4 regions of the Phreatobacter sp. AB_2022a genome follow, and region 1 is predicted to be linked to each of the others. Evidence: predicted binding sites of a transcription regulator. Region 1 holds the regulator's gene; each other region holds the start of a gene.
What was found. Region 1 encodes PhoB, which activates phosphate uptake and scavenging genes when phosphate is short. Its sites were predicted from a motif close to TGTCATNNANCTGTCAT; they were not measured.

Region 1 (3,698 bases):
ATATCGTCAGCGCATTCGAGAACGAGCTGAAGGGCTTGGCGCAACGCGTCGCCGAAATGGGCGGGCTGACCGAGAAGCAGATCGTCGGCGCCATCGACGCCTTGATTCGCGGCGACGTGGCGCTGGCCTCGACGGTGCGCGCCGCCGATCCGGCGATCGATGCCATGCAGCGCGAGATCGAGGAGGCCGGCATCCTGGTGATCGCCAAGCGCCAGCCGATGGCCATCGACCTGCGCGAGATCGTCGCCGCGCTGCGCATCGCGGCCGATCTCGAGCGGATCGCCGATCTCGCCAAGAACATCGCCAAGCGGGTCATCGCGATCAACGGCTCGCTGCCGCTGCCGAAGGTCACCGGCGGTTTCGATGCCATGGCCCGCCTCGCGCTGGAGCGCATCAAGGAGGTGCTCGACGCCTTCGCCCAGCGCGACGTCGCGGCCGCGCTGGAGGTCTGGAAGTCGGACGGCGATATCGACGCGCTCTACAATTCGCTGTTCCGCGAGCTGCTGACCTACATGCTCGAGGATCCGCGCAATATCGGCGCCTGCACCCACCTCCTGTTCTGCGCCAAGAACCTCGAGCGGATCGGCGACCACGCAACCAACATCGCCGAGACGATCTACTACGTGGTCAACGGTACGACGCTCGCCGAGGAGCGGCCGAAGCTCGACACCACGTCGATCGTCTCGGCCGGCTCCTGACCAACAAGGGACTGAACTCATGACCGCACGCATCATGGTGGTCGAAGACGAAGAACCGATCACCGTCCTGCTCCGCTACAATCTCGAAGCCGAAGGCTATCGCGTCGAAACCGTGATGCGGGGCGACGAGGCGGAGGTGCGGCTGCGCGAGGCGGTCCCCGATCTGATGCTGCTCGACTGGATGCTGCCGGGCCTGTCCGGCATCGAGCTGTGCCGGCGCATCCGGCTGCGCGCCGAGACCGAGCGGCTGCCGGTGATCATGCTCACCGCCCGCGGCGAGGAGGGCGAGCGCGTGCGCGGCCTGGCTACCGGCGCCGACGACTATGTGGTCAAGCCGTTCTCGGTGCCTGAGCTGCTGGCGCGCATCCGCGCGCTGCTGCGCCGGGCCAAGCCGGAACATCTCTCCAGCCTGTTGAAGTCGGGCGATATCGAGCTCGACCGCGAGACCCGCCGGGTGCATCGGTCGGGTCGCGAGATCACGCTCGGGCCGACCGAGTTCCGCCTGCTCGAATTCCTCATGCAGTCGCCGGGCCGCGTCTATACCCGCGAGCAGCTGCTCGACGGTGTCTGGGGCCGCGACGTCTATATCGACGAGCGCACGGTGGACGTGCATATCGGCCGCCTGCGCAAGGCGGTGAAGCGCGGCCGCGAGGCCGATCCGATTCGCACCGTGCGCGGCTCGGGCTACGCCTTCAACGAGCGCTTCGCCGGGGCGGCGTAGGCCCGCGCCCGGGAGCGCGAGCCTCGAACCACGGCCGGCCTCGATGCCGTTGGCGTCGGTCCGGACGCGATCCGGCCTCAGCTCAGCCGTTCGATCGCCCGGCCCAGAACGCGCTTGTAGTCCACGAAATCGATGAAGATGCCGTGCGGACCGGCATCGGCCGGCCGCGGCCCGGCGCAATGCCGGCCGATTTCGCGGCGGAAGGCTGCCGCACGCACCGGCCGGTCGCGCCGCGCCGTCAGATAGCTCGCCACCGCCCGTGCCTGCAGGTCGCGCCCGGGCCAGCCGATGCCGCCGCCCTCGATCATGCCGACGACGAAGAGGTTGTTGTCCGCCGGCGGAAAGATGTTGAGATAGAGGTGCGGGGCGGGGGCCTGCCAGTTCAGCTCGCTCTTCAGCGCGGCCTCGTCCAGGAACGGGAAGGTGATCCGGTAGCCGGTCGCGAACAGCACGAGATCGACCTCGTCGGCGCGGCCGTCGGTGAAGATGACGCGATCGTCGTCGAGCCGGGCGAGCGGCGGCCTCAGGCCGATATCGCCCTGGCCGAGATGCTGCAGCACCAGCGTGTTGACGATTGGCGTGCGGTCATACAGCCGGTGCGCCGGGCGCGGCAGGCCGTAGCGTTCCGGCGGGCCCACGACGAAACCGAGCACGGCCTCGTGCACGATCGAGCGGAGGCGTCGGGGCAGAACGAAGCGGGCCTTGTGATTGGCCTCGTCGGCGGGCCTGCCGCGGAGGAATTTCGGGGTGAAATGATTGCCGCCGCGCACCGACCACAGGACCTTGGCTGCGCGGTGCACCGCATCGACGGCCAGATCGCAGCCGGTATTGCCCATGCCGACGATCAGCACGCGCCGGTCGGCGAAGATGTCGGGGCTCTTGTAGGTCTTGGCATGCATGAGGTCGCCGGTGAAGGTGCCGGGCACGGCCGGCAGTTCCGGGTCGCTCAGATGGCCGTTGGCGATCACGACGCCGGCATAGGTCTCGCTCGTCCCGTCGTCGAAGGTCGCCTGCCAGCGGCCGTCCTCCTGGGCGAGCCGGGTCACGGCACGGTTGAAGCGGATCGACGGGTAGAGGTCGAAATGGCCGGCGAAGGCCTTGAGGTAGTCGAAGACCTGGGTGTGGTGCGGATAGGCCGGCCAGTCGGCCGGCATCGGATAGTCGGCGAAGGCCGTGGTGGTCTTGGACGAAATGAGATGGGTGGTCTGATAGATGCTGCTCGACGGCGCGCCGTAGAGCCACTGGCCGCCGACATCGAGATTGCACTCGACCACCTGGAAGGGCAGTCCCGTCTCCTTGAACACCCGCGCGGTGGCAAGTCCCGACGGGCCGGCGCCGATGATGAGATAGGTCATGCCGCGGCCCTCGCCTGCCAGTAGCGATCGAAGGTCTCGGCCGCCGACAGGGTCGGCCGGTAGCCGAACCGGGTCTTCAGCCGATCATTGGCGAGCACCGGCCGGTACTGCAGGAAATTGACCTGCGCCGGGCCGAGCGTCGTCAGGCCGAGCCGGTTCGCGAGCCCGAGTGCCAGGCGCATCAGCCCGGGGGGAACGGCGAGGTAGGGCTTGCCGATCCGCCTGGCGATCTCGGCAAGCGTCAGCGTGCCGTCGCCGGCCAGATTGTAGATGCCGGGCGGGCTTTCCGCCGCGCAGGCGCGGCCGAGGGCCGCCACCACATCGGTCTCGCTGACGAGGCTGAAGGGCGTCGCGCTGCCGGCAAGGCCGATCACCACGGGCCGCTCGAAAATGGCGGTGATCTGGTTGGCGACGCCCGGGCCCAGCACGGTGCAGGGGCGGAACACGACCTGTTCGAGGTCCGGATGGGCCAGCCGCGCGGCGGCGAGCAGTTCCTCGACCTGCCGCTTGTGCCGGGAATAGGGGAAATCCTCGTTGCCGCGCAGCGGGCTGTCCTCGGTGAGCGGAACGGCATTGTCGGCATGATAGCCATAGGCAGCGCCGCTCGAGGTCACCACCAGGCGGCGCGCGCCGGCGGCGAGGCATGCCGCCACGACATGACCGGTGCCGACGACGTCGATCTCGCGGTCGCGCGCGGCATCGCCGCCGGCGGCGACCACCGATGCCAGATGCACCACGACGCGCGGGCGGGCCGCGGCGATCCGGTCGGCGAGCGCGGGATCGCGAATGTCGGCCTGCTCGTAGCGGATGCCGGGGACCGGGGCGGCGGGCGCCCGGATGTCGAGCCCGACGACCGGTTCGCCGCCGCCGGCAAGCTGCCGCACCAGGGCAGCGCCGATGAAGCCAGCTGCGCCCGTGACCAGG
Region 2 (3,698 bases), on a different contig from region 1:
TCGCTCTGCGCCAGTTGCGGCGCGGGCGGAGATCGCGGGCACGGCGGCGCACGAAAGCGGAGCTGTGCAATGATCAAGGACATCGTGGTGCATCTGGACGGCAGTGCCGAGGACGAGTTCCGCCTGTCCCATGCCGAAGCCTTCGCCACCCCCGACGGCGCGCATATCACCGGCCTCTACACCAACGTTCTGCCCGACATCGCCGCCATGGCGACGCCCGATGCGGCGGCGGCCGCCGCCGCCGCCTTCACCGAGCTCGAAGACGCCGCGAGGGCCCAGGGCGAAACCACGTCGGCCAGGCTGCTCGAACGGATGAAGCGGTCCGGCCTGCCGGTCGAGCTCGCGCGCCACGATCTCCGGCTGGGCGAGTTCGGCCGCGCCGCGGCCTCCGCCGCCCGCGCCGCGGACCTCTTCATCGCGACCGCGCCCTATCGCGGCGGCGAGGGCATCAACTGGGACGGCTTCGCCGAGGAGGTCCTGTCGGATTCGGGCCGAGGCACCCTGTTCGTGCCGCCGGGCCTGACCGCCCGGGGACCGATCCAGCGCATCCTGGTGGCCTGGCGCGACACCCACGATGCCGCGCGAGCCGTTGCCGAAGCCCTGCCCTTCATCGCCCGGGCGACACGCGTCGATCTCGTCATGGTCGATGCCGATCCCGACGGCTCGGGCGCCCCGGCGGCCGCCATGGCCCGCCACCTCGCCCGCCATGGCGGCAAGATCGAGGCCAAGACGCTCGCTTCGGAGGGCATGAGCGTGCCCCAGGCCCTGCTCGAAGAGGCCGCCCGCGGCGCGATCGACCTCATCGTCATGGGCGGCTATGGCCATTCGCGCCTGCGCGAATGGGTGCTCGGCGGCACAACGCGCGACATTCTCGGCGCGAGCCCCGTGCCCGTGCTGATGGCGCATTGAGCGCCGTCAGAACTGATAGCCGAGATGCAGGCGGACCTGATGGCGTTCGAACCCGTTCAGGTCGAGCGCGACCGGGTTGCCGACTTCGTTGCCGGTGATCTGCGCCTGCCAGCTCAACGACATCCACCAGTTGTTGCCGAGATCGGCGTAGAGGGTCGGACCGAGATAGAGGGCCCGCCCCTGCAGCTTGCCCATGCCGAAACCCTCCAGGCGCATGAGATAGCGCAACTCCATGCCGACATGGATGGACTTCGTCAGCGGCGAGGCGAGCGCGATGCCGAGGCCGGCCCGCGAGCCGCGGCTCATGCCGGGAACGCCGTTGATCCGCTGGACGGCATATTCGTAGGACAGGTTGAGCGCGCCGAACAGCCGCCCGGGAATGAGCTCCCGGTCGATGGCCAGCGTGGCGACAGCGCCATATCCCGTGCCGCGCCGCACCGCCTCGTCGGCGAAACGCCATTGCGGCGCGATCTCGAGGGCGACACCCACAGGATTGGTCGCGCGATCGAGGAGGCCGAGGCGCAGCGAGCCGCCGAAGCCGCCGAGCAGCGCACGGGCTCCATCGGGGAGGCCGGAGACCGAATGAACGGAAGCCCAGGTGAATTGCGGGCCGAAGGAGATCTGCAGCCGGTCGGTCGGCGCATAGGACAATGTCAGCTGGTTGTCCGCGGAAATGAAATAGCGCCCGCTCCGGCCGAACAGACCCGAACTGTCCCATTCGATCGTTGCCGTTCCGGCCGACGGCATGGCGGAATTGGTGATGTAGCCGTATTCGACCGTCAGCGGCTCGCTGGCGGGCGGCTCCAGCAACTGGCCGAAAGCGTCGGGTGATGGGATGGCGAGCGCCATGACCAGCGCTGCGGCCATGTCTCGGGACGAGCGGACGACATCGGACAGCCCTGGCATGACGCAACCCGTGGCGAACTGGTGCCCCGCCATGGCTCGGCATCGGCCGAATAGCGGTCGTTTCGTTCCGATCTAGACCGGCCTTGATGCCAGGCATGTGACGGAGAGGCCGGCCAATGCCGGCAAATGCTCGGCCGCGCGTTTTCCGCGATCCCGCCAGCCATTCCAACAAAAGCTCAATGAATCGGTCATCCAGGCGTCACAGGCCGGAGGGAGTGTCGCAGCGAATTGTCGAGGAGTGGCAACGATGACTGACGCAACACTCAACGGATCGCTGGATCCCGGTATCGCGAAGAGACCGAAACTGGACCACGATTCCAATCCGCTCACCGCCATCCTGTTCTTCGGCCTGCTGGCGGCCGGCCTCCTCTACGTCGCCTATAGCCTCTATGCCGACGTCGATGCCTCGGGCGCCAGGATCACGACCTTCCTGCCCTACCTTCTGCTCTTCATCGCGCTGCTGATCGCGCTCGGCTTCGAGTTCGTGAACGGCTTCCACGACACCGCCAACGCGGTGGCGACCGTCATCTACACCCACTCGCTGCCGGCCAATGTCGCCGTGATCTGGTCCGGCTTCTTCAACTTCCTGGGCGTGATGGTGTCGAGCGGCGCCGTCGCCTTCGGCATCATCTCGCTGCTGCCCGTGGAGCTGATCCTGCAGGTCGGCTCGGGCGCGGGCTTCGCCATGGTCTTCGCGCTGCTCATCGCCGCGATCATCTGGAACCTCGGAACCTGGTATCTCGGCCTGCCGGCTTCGAGCTCGCACACGCTGATCGGCTCGATCATCGGCGTCGGCATCGCCAATGCGCTGATGTCGGGCGGCGACGGCACGGCCGGCGTCGACTGGACCAAGGCCACCGAAATCGGCTGGTCGCTGCTGCTCTCGCCGCTGTTCGGCTTCTGCGCCGCAGCGCTCGTCCTGCTGTCGCTGAAGGTCCTCGTGCGCAATCCCGAGCTCTACGCCGAGCCGAAGGGCAATCAGCCGCCGCCGTGGTGGATCCGCGGCATCCTGATCGCCACCTGCACCGGCGTCAGCTTCGCCCACGGTTCCAATGACGGGCAGAAGGGCATGGGCCTGATCATGCTGATCCTGATCGGCACCGTGCCGATGGCCTATGCGCTGAACCGCGCCATGCCGGACTCCGAGATCGCCACCTTCCAGCAGAACTCGGCCGCGGCCAAGGCGGTGGTCGAGGCGAAGTCGGAAGCCTCGATGATCGTCGCCGATCCGCGCCAGGCCGTGACCATCTACGTCTCGCAGCGCAAGATCACCAATGCCACCTATCCCGCCCTCTCCGCGCTGATCTCCGACATCTCCTCGCAGGTCACCCGCTATGGTTCGTTGTCGAAAGTGCCGGCAGAAGCCGTCGGCAATACCCGCAACGACATGTACCTGGCTTCCGAAGCCCTGCGCTTCCTCATGAAGGACAAGGCCAACGACCTCTCGGCGGCGGAAGTCGCCACGATCGGCGCCTACAAGAAATCGCTCGACAGCGCCACCAAGTTCATCCCGCTCTGGGTCAAGGTCGCGGTCGCCATCGCGCTCGGCCTCGGCACCATGGTCGGCTGGAAGCGCATCGTCGTGACGGTCGGCGAGAAGATCGGCAAGACCCACCTGACCTATGCTCAGGGCGCCTCGGCGGAGCTCGTGGCGGCCGGCACGATCGCGGCGGCCGACGTCTACGGCCTGCCGGTGTCGACCACCCACGTCCTGTCCTCGGGCGTCGCCGGCACCATGGCCGCCAACGGCTCCGGGCTGCAGATGTCGACCGTGCGCAACCTGCTGATGGCCTGGGTGCTGACCCTGCCCATCGCCATCATGCTCTCGGCCGGCCTCTACGTCTTCTTCCGCCAGATCTTCTGATCCCGCGCAACGCCATCGA
Region 3 (3,698 bases), on a different contig from region 1:
CAGGTGAACTTCGCCGCGGCATGGTCGCGGCCATCGGGGAGCATCTCGATGATGTGACCGAAACGGTTGTCGGAGCGCGGATTGGCCGCGTCGACCTGGTCGCCGGTGCGCCGGACATTGTTGGTCAGCATCACGTAGACCTTGTCGGTTTTCGGATTGGCCTCGACGTCCTCGGGACGGTCCATGCGCGTGGCGCCGAGGAGATCGGCCGCCCGGCGCGCCTCGATCAGAACGTCGGCCTGCGAGGCGAAGCCGTTTTCCGGCGTCAGCGGTCCCTGGCCGTGGACCAGCGGCAGCCAGTCGCCGGTGCCGTCGACATTGTAGCGCGCGACATAGAGCGTGCCGTTCTCGAGGAGATTCATGTCCTCGGCGCGGTTGCCGGTGACGCGGCCCGCGGTGACGAACTTGTAGACGTGGTCGAAGCGCTCGTCGTCGCCGGCATAGATGACGTACTGGCCGCCCTTGGCGGTGATGCCGGCGGCGCCCTCGTGCTTGAAGCGGCCGATGGCAGTGCGCTTCTTGGGCACGGAGTTCGGATCGAACGGGTCGATCTCCACCACCCAGCCGAAGCGGTTGGCCTCGTGGGGCTCCTTGTTGATGTCGAAGCGGTCGTGATAGTCCGACCAGTTCATCGCCCGCGTCGGGATGCCCATGCGCTTGAAGTTGCGATATTCCGGGTGGTCGTCGGCGAGCGTGCCGCCGAAATAGAAGTTGATGTTCTCCTCGCAGGTCACCCAGGTGCCCCAGGGCGTGCGGCCCCCGGCGCAGTTGTTGATCATGCCGCGCACCTTGCGGCCGCCTGGATCATAGCTTGTGCGCATGCGCGGGTGGCCGGCCGCGGGGCCGGTGATCTCCATCTCGGTCTCGGCGGTGATGCGCCGGGCATAGCGGCTGTCGGGCACGACGCTCCAATGCTCGCCCTCGCGCCGGATCTCGATGACCGAGCCGCCGTGGGCCATCATCTCGACGCTGGCAAGCTCGGGCGTCATCTTGGCGAAGGGCGTGCCGCCACGCGCCTGGACCCGGACGTCCTGCACGCCGATGCCAGGGAACATCAGCTCCTCGTTGGTATATTCGTGATTGATGCAGAGCAGGCCGTGGCGCGAGGGATTGGCCGCGCCTGGCATCGGAATGTAGCCGAGATAGTCGTTGTTGTAGCCGAACTGGCGGGCCTGCGAGGCGCCGGTCTGGTTGCGCGGATCGAAGGCCGGCGCGTCCGGCAGAACCGGGTCGCCCCAGCGGATCAGGACATTGGCGTCGTAGCCCTCGGCGACCTCGGCCCGCTCGGTCGGCGCCGAGGAGAGCTCGGTGAAGGCGAAGGACGGCGTCGTATTGGTGCCGGCGGCCTGCGCGGCGGTCGCCAGCGCCAGCGGCGAGACGGTCGCGGTGATCGCGCCGACGCCGAGAATGCCCTTCATCAGGTCACGCCGGTTGAAGCGCTGGGCGATGATGTCGCCGATGGTCGGATTGTCGGCCGGGCTGGAGCCGCGATTCTCGGCCTCCTCGGCCTGCTGGGAGCGGCTGAGCACCTGGGCTGCCGGGTCCGCGGCCGCCATGGCATTGAGAGGATTGGGCTCGGATTCGCCGGTCATGACACGCTCCAGGATCAGGTTCGCATCGAACTTGCATGGCAAGCGCGACAAAGCCGTGACTTATACGCCACGCCTCCCGGTTTGAAACATTCGTCCCATTTCGGCCGTCCGGACGTCATCCGACGGACATGCGGCGCAGCTAATCGGGACAGCATTCCGAGGCTAAAGGCATCGTTTACGGCCTTCGGCTATTTTGAAATGTGGTGGGTCAGACAGTATCGCGTTGGAGTTGAGCCATGGACCGGGTTCTGGGTTTCCAGACGATCGAAGCCGATCTCGCAAAGCTGATGCGGGTCGCCGAGCGCGCCGGTCTTGCCCTCGGCTGCATCGATCCGGAAGAAACCCAGCTCGTCCTGCCCGGCGACGACACCGCGCCGCGCTGGAGCCTCGGGCGCATCGGCGCCTGGACCATCACCGGAGCCCTGGCGGTCGCCTTCCTGGTGTTGTGACCGCGCCGCCCGATCCATCCCGGACGAATCTCTGACGCGACGCCTTGCCCGGCGGCGCATGGGCCGTGGTCTGCCGCGTCAGCCCGGCGCCGGCGATGTGCCGTTGCGCCGCGCGCAAAAAAAACGGGCGCCGCGCGGCGCCCGTTTCCCATCGATGCGTGATCCGGCGAGGGGAGCCCGGCGCGGTGCCGCGCCGGGACGACGCCTCAGACCGAGTAGTACATGTCGAACTCGACCGGGTGCGGCGCCATTTCGAAGCGCATCACCTCGGTCATCTTCAGCTCAATATAGCTGTCGATGAAGTCGTCGTTGAACACGCCGCCGGCCTTCAGATAGGCCCGGTCCTTGTCCAGGGCGGCGAGGGCTTCGCGCAGGCTGCCGCAGACGGTCGGGATCTTCTTCAGCTCCTTCGGCGGCAGGTCATAGAGATCCTTGTCCATGGCGGCGCCCGGATCGATCTTGTTGACGATGCCGTCGATGCCGGCCATCAGCAGCGCGGCGAAGGCGAGGTAGGGATTGGCGGTCGGGTCGGGGAAGCGGACCTCGACGCGCTTGGCCTTCGGGTTCGACGTCCACGGAATGCGGCAGGACGCCGAGCGGTTGCGCGCCGAATAGGCGAGCAGGACCGGCGCCTCATAGCCCGGAACCAGACGCTTGTAGGAGTTGGTCGACGGATTGGTGAAGGCGTTCAGCGACTTGGCGTGCTTGATCACGCCGCCGATGTACCACAGGCATTCCTGGCTGAGGTCGGCATATTTGTTGCCGGCGAACAGCGGCTTGCCGCCCTTCCAGATCGACTGGTGCACGTGCATGCCCGAGCCGTTGTCGCCGAAGACCGGCTTCGGCATGAAGGTGGCGGTCTTGCCGTAGATGTGGGCGACCTGGTGGATGCAGTACTTGTAGACCTGCATCTGGTCGGCCATGTGGGTGAGGGTGTCGAACTTCATGCCCAGCTCGTGCTGGGCGGAGGCGACCTCGTGATGGTGCTTTTCCACCTTCACGCCCATTTTGGCCATGGACGAGAGCATCTCGCCGCGCATGTCCTGCAGGCTGTCGACCGGCGGGACCGGGAAATAGCCGCCCTTGACGCGGACGCGGTGGCCGAGATTGCCGCCTTCATAGTCCGTGTAGGAATTGATCGGCAGCTCGCTCGAATCGAGCTTGAAGCCCATGTGATAGGGCTCGGCGGAGAACTTCACGTCGTCGAACACGAAGAACTCGGCCTCGGGGCCGACGAACACGGTGTCGCCGATCTTGGTCGACTTCAGATAGGCCTCGGCCTTCTTGGCCATGCCGCGCGGGTCGCGGCCATAGGGCTCGCCGGTGGTCGGCTCCAGAACGTCGCAGACGATCGACAGGGTGGTGTCGGCGAAGAACGGGTCGATGACCGCGGTCGCCGGGTCGAGCATCAGAAGCATGTCCGACTCGTTGATCGCCTTCCAGCCGGCGATCGAGGAGCCGTCGAACATCGTGCCCTCGGCGAAGATCTCCTCGTCGATCATCGAGATGTCGAAGGTGACGTGCTGCCACTTGCCACGCGGGTCGGTAAAGCGGAGATCGACATACTTCACGTCGTTCTCCTTGATCATCTTCAGAACGTCCTTGGCAGTCGTCATTGGTGCTTCCTTTTACGTTTGCACGTTCGGTAGAGCGGCAG
Region 4 (3,698 bases), on a different contig from region 1:
AGATATTGCGCGACGACCGGAGCGGGAATGCCGTGCTCGGCATAGGCGCCGGTCGCGCGGTCGAAGCCCGGGGTGAGCAGCGTCAGCTTGTTCGGATCGGTCATGGCGAAACCCGGCTCCATGCCGGCAAAGCCGTGCCAGGCGGCGTCGGGGGCGAGCTGCCAATAGGCCGGGTTGGAGGCGAGCTGATCGGTGCCGACGCTCTCCCAGGTCACCTCATGCACCGCGCCGTCGCGCGAGACGTCGGGAATGGCGACGCGGTCGGGGACGAAGGCCTCGAAGAACCAGCGCCGTTCCGGCCGGGCTTCCTTCTCCTCGAATTCGCGGCGCACGGCACGGATCTTCTTGCGCAGCTCGATGCCGAGCCGGATCGTATCGTCCCACAGCACTTCGCCCGAACGGCCCTTCATCATCTGCGCGCCGACGTCGAGCGAGGCGAACAGCGGGTAGAACGGCGAGGTCGAGGCGTATTGCATGAAACTTTCATTGAAGCGGCGATGCTCGACGCGCCGCTTCTGGCCTCGGATATGCCGGTCCTTGATGTGGATCTGCGAGGCCTGCGAGAAGCTTGCGAGCTGCTTGTGGGTCGACTGCGTCGCGATGATGCCGGGGGCGTCGGGCCCGAGCTCGGCGAGCCCCATGGCGAAGCGACCCGCATAGAGCGGGTGGAACTTCATGAAGCCGGCCCAGGCCTCGTCGAACAGGATGTAGTCGCAGAGGTGGCCGATGCGCTGCAGGATCATCTCGGCGCTGTGGATCGTGCCGTCATAGGTGCACTGCTCGACGACGGCGACGCGGAACGGCCGCGGCTTCTTCCAGGCCTCGGGATCCTTGACCAGCGGATGATGGCGGATGCGCTCGCGCAGCGCCTCCTCGTCGAAGGCGTCCCAGGCCATCGGGCCGATCAGGCCCCAGGCGTTGCGCACGGTCGGCAGGTAGACCGGAATGCCGCCGCCGATCATCAGGGCGCCGTGATGGGCGGCCTTGTGGTTGTTGCGGTCGAACAGCACGAGATCGCCGTCGGTGACGAGCGCGGCCAGCGCCACCTTGTTGGAGGTGGAGGTGCCGTTGAGCACGAAATAGGTCTTCTCCGCGCCGAAGATGCGGGCGGCTTCCTTCTGCGCCTCCAGCGCCGGTCCCTCGTGGGTGAGGAGGTCGCCGAGATCGAGCACGGAATTGTCGAGGTCGTCGCGGAACACCGCCTCGCCCAGATGCTCCATGAACACGCGGCCGATCGGACTGCGCGAATAGAACACGCCGCCATTGTGGCCCGGACAGGTCCAGAGCTGGTTGCCCTCCTCGGCATAGTCGACGAGGGCGCCGAAGAACGGCGTCTTCAGCGTCTCGGCATATTGCTTGAGCCGGCTGATCAGGTTCTTGGCGATGAAGGCCGGCGTTTCCTCCGACAGGAAGACGTAGCCGTCGATGAAGTCGAGCACCTCGACCGGCAGGTCCTCGAACCGCTTGCGGCGGATCAGGAGGATGATCGGGAAATCGAGGCCGCGCCGGCGCATCAGGTTGATCAGCGCGGCGGTCTTGCCTTCCAGTCCCTTCTTGCCCCAGTCGACCACCATGCAGCCGATGGCGGCATCGGTCTGCACGGCGATTTCGGCGTCCTCGAGCTTGCGCGCCTTGACCACCTCGAAGCCGGACCGCTCGATCTCGTCGACGATCTGGTTGAAGCGCTGTCCCTCGAGATCGTCGCCGTCGAAATTGGGCGTCGCGAAGAGGAAGGTGAATCGCCTGAAATAGTCCATGTCTGCCCTGATCCTGTCCGGCTGGAACGCGTCCGACATCGTGCTGTCGGCGCAAAGGATGACATTAAGGTGACGGTCGGCGCCCCTGGTGGCTCGGCCGGGGCGCAAAATGTGCCGACGAGCGGTTTCGACCGGTTGCGGGCGGTCGCGGCGCTCCCTCAGATCGGGATGGCCGGCGCGGAGCACCGGCGGGCGCACCCGACAATAGCGCCGCTTCAGCGTTTTTCCACTGCCGTGTTGGTCGACCGCCGTCCTGGCCGCGCCGGCGCGCCGCGGCTAGAGCACCTGATTCAGGAAGGCGCGCGTGCGTTCGTTGCGCGGTGCGCCGAACAGGTCGGCCGGGGGGCCGTGCTCGACGATCAGGCCGCCATCGGTGAAATAGACCTGGTCGGCCATCTCGCGGGCGAAGGCCATTTCATGGGTCACCAGGATGCAGGTCATGCCGTCGGCGGCGAGCGCGCGGATGGTGGCGAGCACCTCCTTCTTGGTTTCCGGGTCGAGCGCGGCGGTGACTTCGTCGAACAGCATGACGAGCGGGTTCATGGCGAGCGAGCGGGCAATGGCGACGCGCTGCTGCTGGCCGCCGGAAAGCTCGCCGGGATAGGCTGTTTCCTTGCCCGTCAGGCGGACCTGGGCGAGCAGGGACCGGGCCCGCTCCTCGACGGCGCGGCGCTCCTCGCCGAGGACATGGACCGGCGCCATCACGATGTTCTCGAGCACCGTCTTGTGCGGAAACAGATTGTACTGCTGGAAGACGATGCCGACCTTGCGGCGCAGCAGGCGCTTGTCGAGCCCGGGATCGTTGACCTCGATGCCGTCGACGCGGATCGAGCCGGAGGACATGCCGGCGAGGCCGTTGATGCAGCGCAGCAGCGTGGACTTGCCCGAGCCGGACGGGCCGATGATGCAGACGCTTTCGCCGCGTCGGACCGCCAGGCTGACGCCGCGCAGGACGGGAAGGGCGCCGAAGCTCTTGGTGACCTTGTCGATGACGACGATCGGCGCGCCGGCCGCCCGATCGATGTCCCGCCCGCCGCTGTCGCCGGCCGCGTTTCCAGCCATCGTTTCCCCTCAGGTCTTGACCGCGAAGCGCCGTTCGAGCGCCCGCGTCCAGCGCGCGATCGGATAGCAATAGGCGAAGAACAGGATGAGCAGCAGGCCGTACATCGGCATGAGCAGCTCGCTGCGTCCCTCGGCGATCAGCGCGGCGCGGGTGCGGGCGAGCGCATCCTCGACCCCGACGACGGAGATCAGCGTCGTCGCCATGGTCAGCACCGCATAGAGGTTCATCCAGGGCGGAATCATGCGTTTCAGCGCCTGCGGCAGGATGATCATGGTGAGCGTCTGCCAGCGGCTGAAGGCGAGCGACTCGGCCGATTCCCACTGGCCATAGGGGATCGAGCGCACGCCGCCGCGCACGATCTCGGCGACATTGCCCATGACCGGCAGGGCCAGGCCGATGATCGCCTTGACCGAGGCCGGCAGCGGGACGGTGAGGCCGAAGACCGTGACCTGATAGGGCAGGAGCAGGATCGCGTAGAACAGGAGCACCAGCCACGGCGCGTTGCGGAAGAACTGGACGACGAGCCAGCTCGGGCCGCGGATCAGGCGCGAGCGGGCGATCTGGGCCAACCCGAGCAGCGCGCCGGCGGCCGTGCCGAGGGCCATCGAGACGATGCTCACCACCAGGTTGAAGGCAAAACCCGACAGGATCAGCGGTGCCCATTTCAGCATGACCTCGACCACGCCCGGCCGCAGCGGCCCGGCCTGGGCGAGCGCGGAGGCCGCGAAGGCGAGGCTTGCGAGCGCGAGAAGCAGGAGCAGCCGGCCGCTCATCCAGGCCGAGGGCTGGCCGAGCTCGCCGAGGCGCGTCGGGGGCGGTGCTTGCTTCATGGGTGATAGCCTGGAATGCGCAGCGCCCGTTCCCAGCGGCCCATCAGC

Region 2: the regulator PhoB is predicted to act here: its motif matches at 2,002-2,018, upstream of OZ671_RS06235 (inorganic phosphate transporter).
Region 3: the regulator PhoB is predicted to act here: its motif matches at 1,706-1,722, upstream of OZ671_RS14260 (PhoX family protein).
Region 4: the regulator PhoB is predicted to act here: its motif matches at 1,816-1,832, upstream of OZ671_RS09315 (Orn/Lys/Arg decarboxylase N-terminal domain-containing protein).

Annotation. Positions count from the first base shown of each region.
Region 1 covers NZ_JAPSET010000015.1:330-4,027, forward strand. Annotated here, with positions in the region: gene phoU (phosphate signaling complex protein PhoU) at 1-698, shown strand, start outside; gene phoB (phosphate regulon transcriptional regulator PhoB) at 718-1,419, shown strand; gene OZ671_RS12710 (flavin-containing monooxygenase) at 1,497-2,774, opposite strand; gene OZ671_RS12715 (SDR family oxidoreductase) at 2,771-3,698, opposite strand, start outside.
Region 2 covers NZ_JAPSET010000006.1:57,843-61,540, forward strand. Annotated here, with positions in the region: gene OZ671_RS06225 (universal stress protein) at 70-909, shown strand; gene OZ671_RS06230 (hypothetical protein) at 916-1,815, opposite strand; gene OZ671_RS06235 (inorganic phosphate transporter) at 2,063-3,679, shown strand.
Region 3 covers NZ_JAPSET010000017.1:57,618-61,315, forward strand. Annotated here, with positions in the region: gene OZ671_RS14260 (PhoX family protein) at 1-1,556, opposite strand, end outside; gene OZ671_RS14265 (hypothetical protein) at 1,829-2,041, shown strand; gene glnA (type I glutamate--ammonia ligase) at 2,248-3,657, opposite strand.
Region 4 covers NZ_JAPSET010000010.1:1,508-5,205, reverse strand. Annotated here, with positions in the region: gene OZ671_RS09315 (Orn/Lys/Arg decarboxylase N-terminal domain-containing protein) at 1-1,757, opposite strand, end outside; gene OZ671_RS09310 (amino acid ABC transporter ATP-binding protein) at 2,034-2,819, opposite strand; gene OZ671_RS09305 (amino acid ABC transporter permease) at 2,829-3,650, opposite strand; gene OZ671_RS09300 (amino acid ABC transporter permease) at 3,647-3,698, opposite strand, start outside.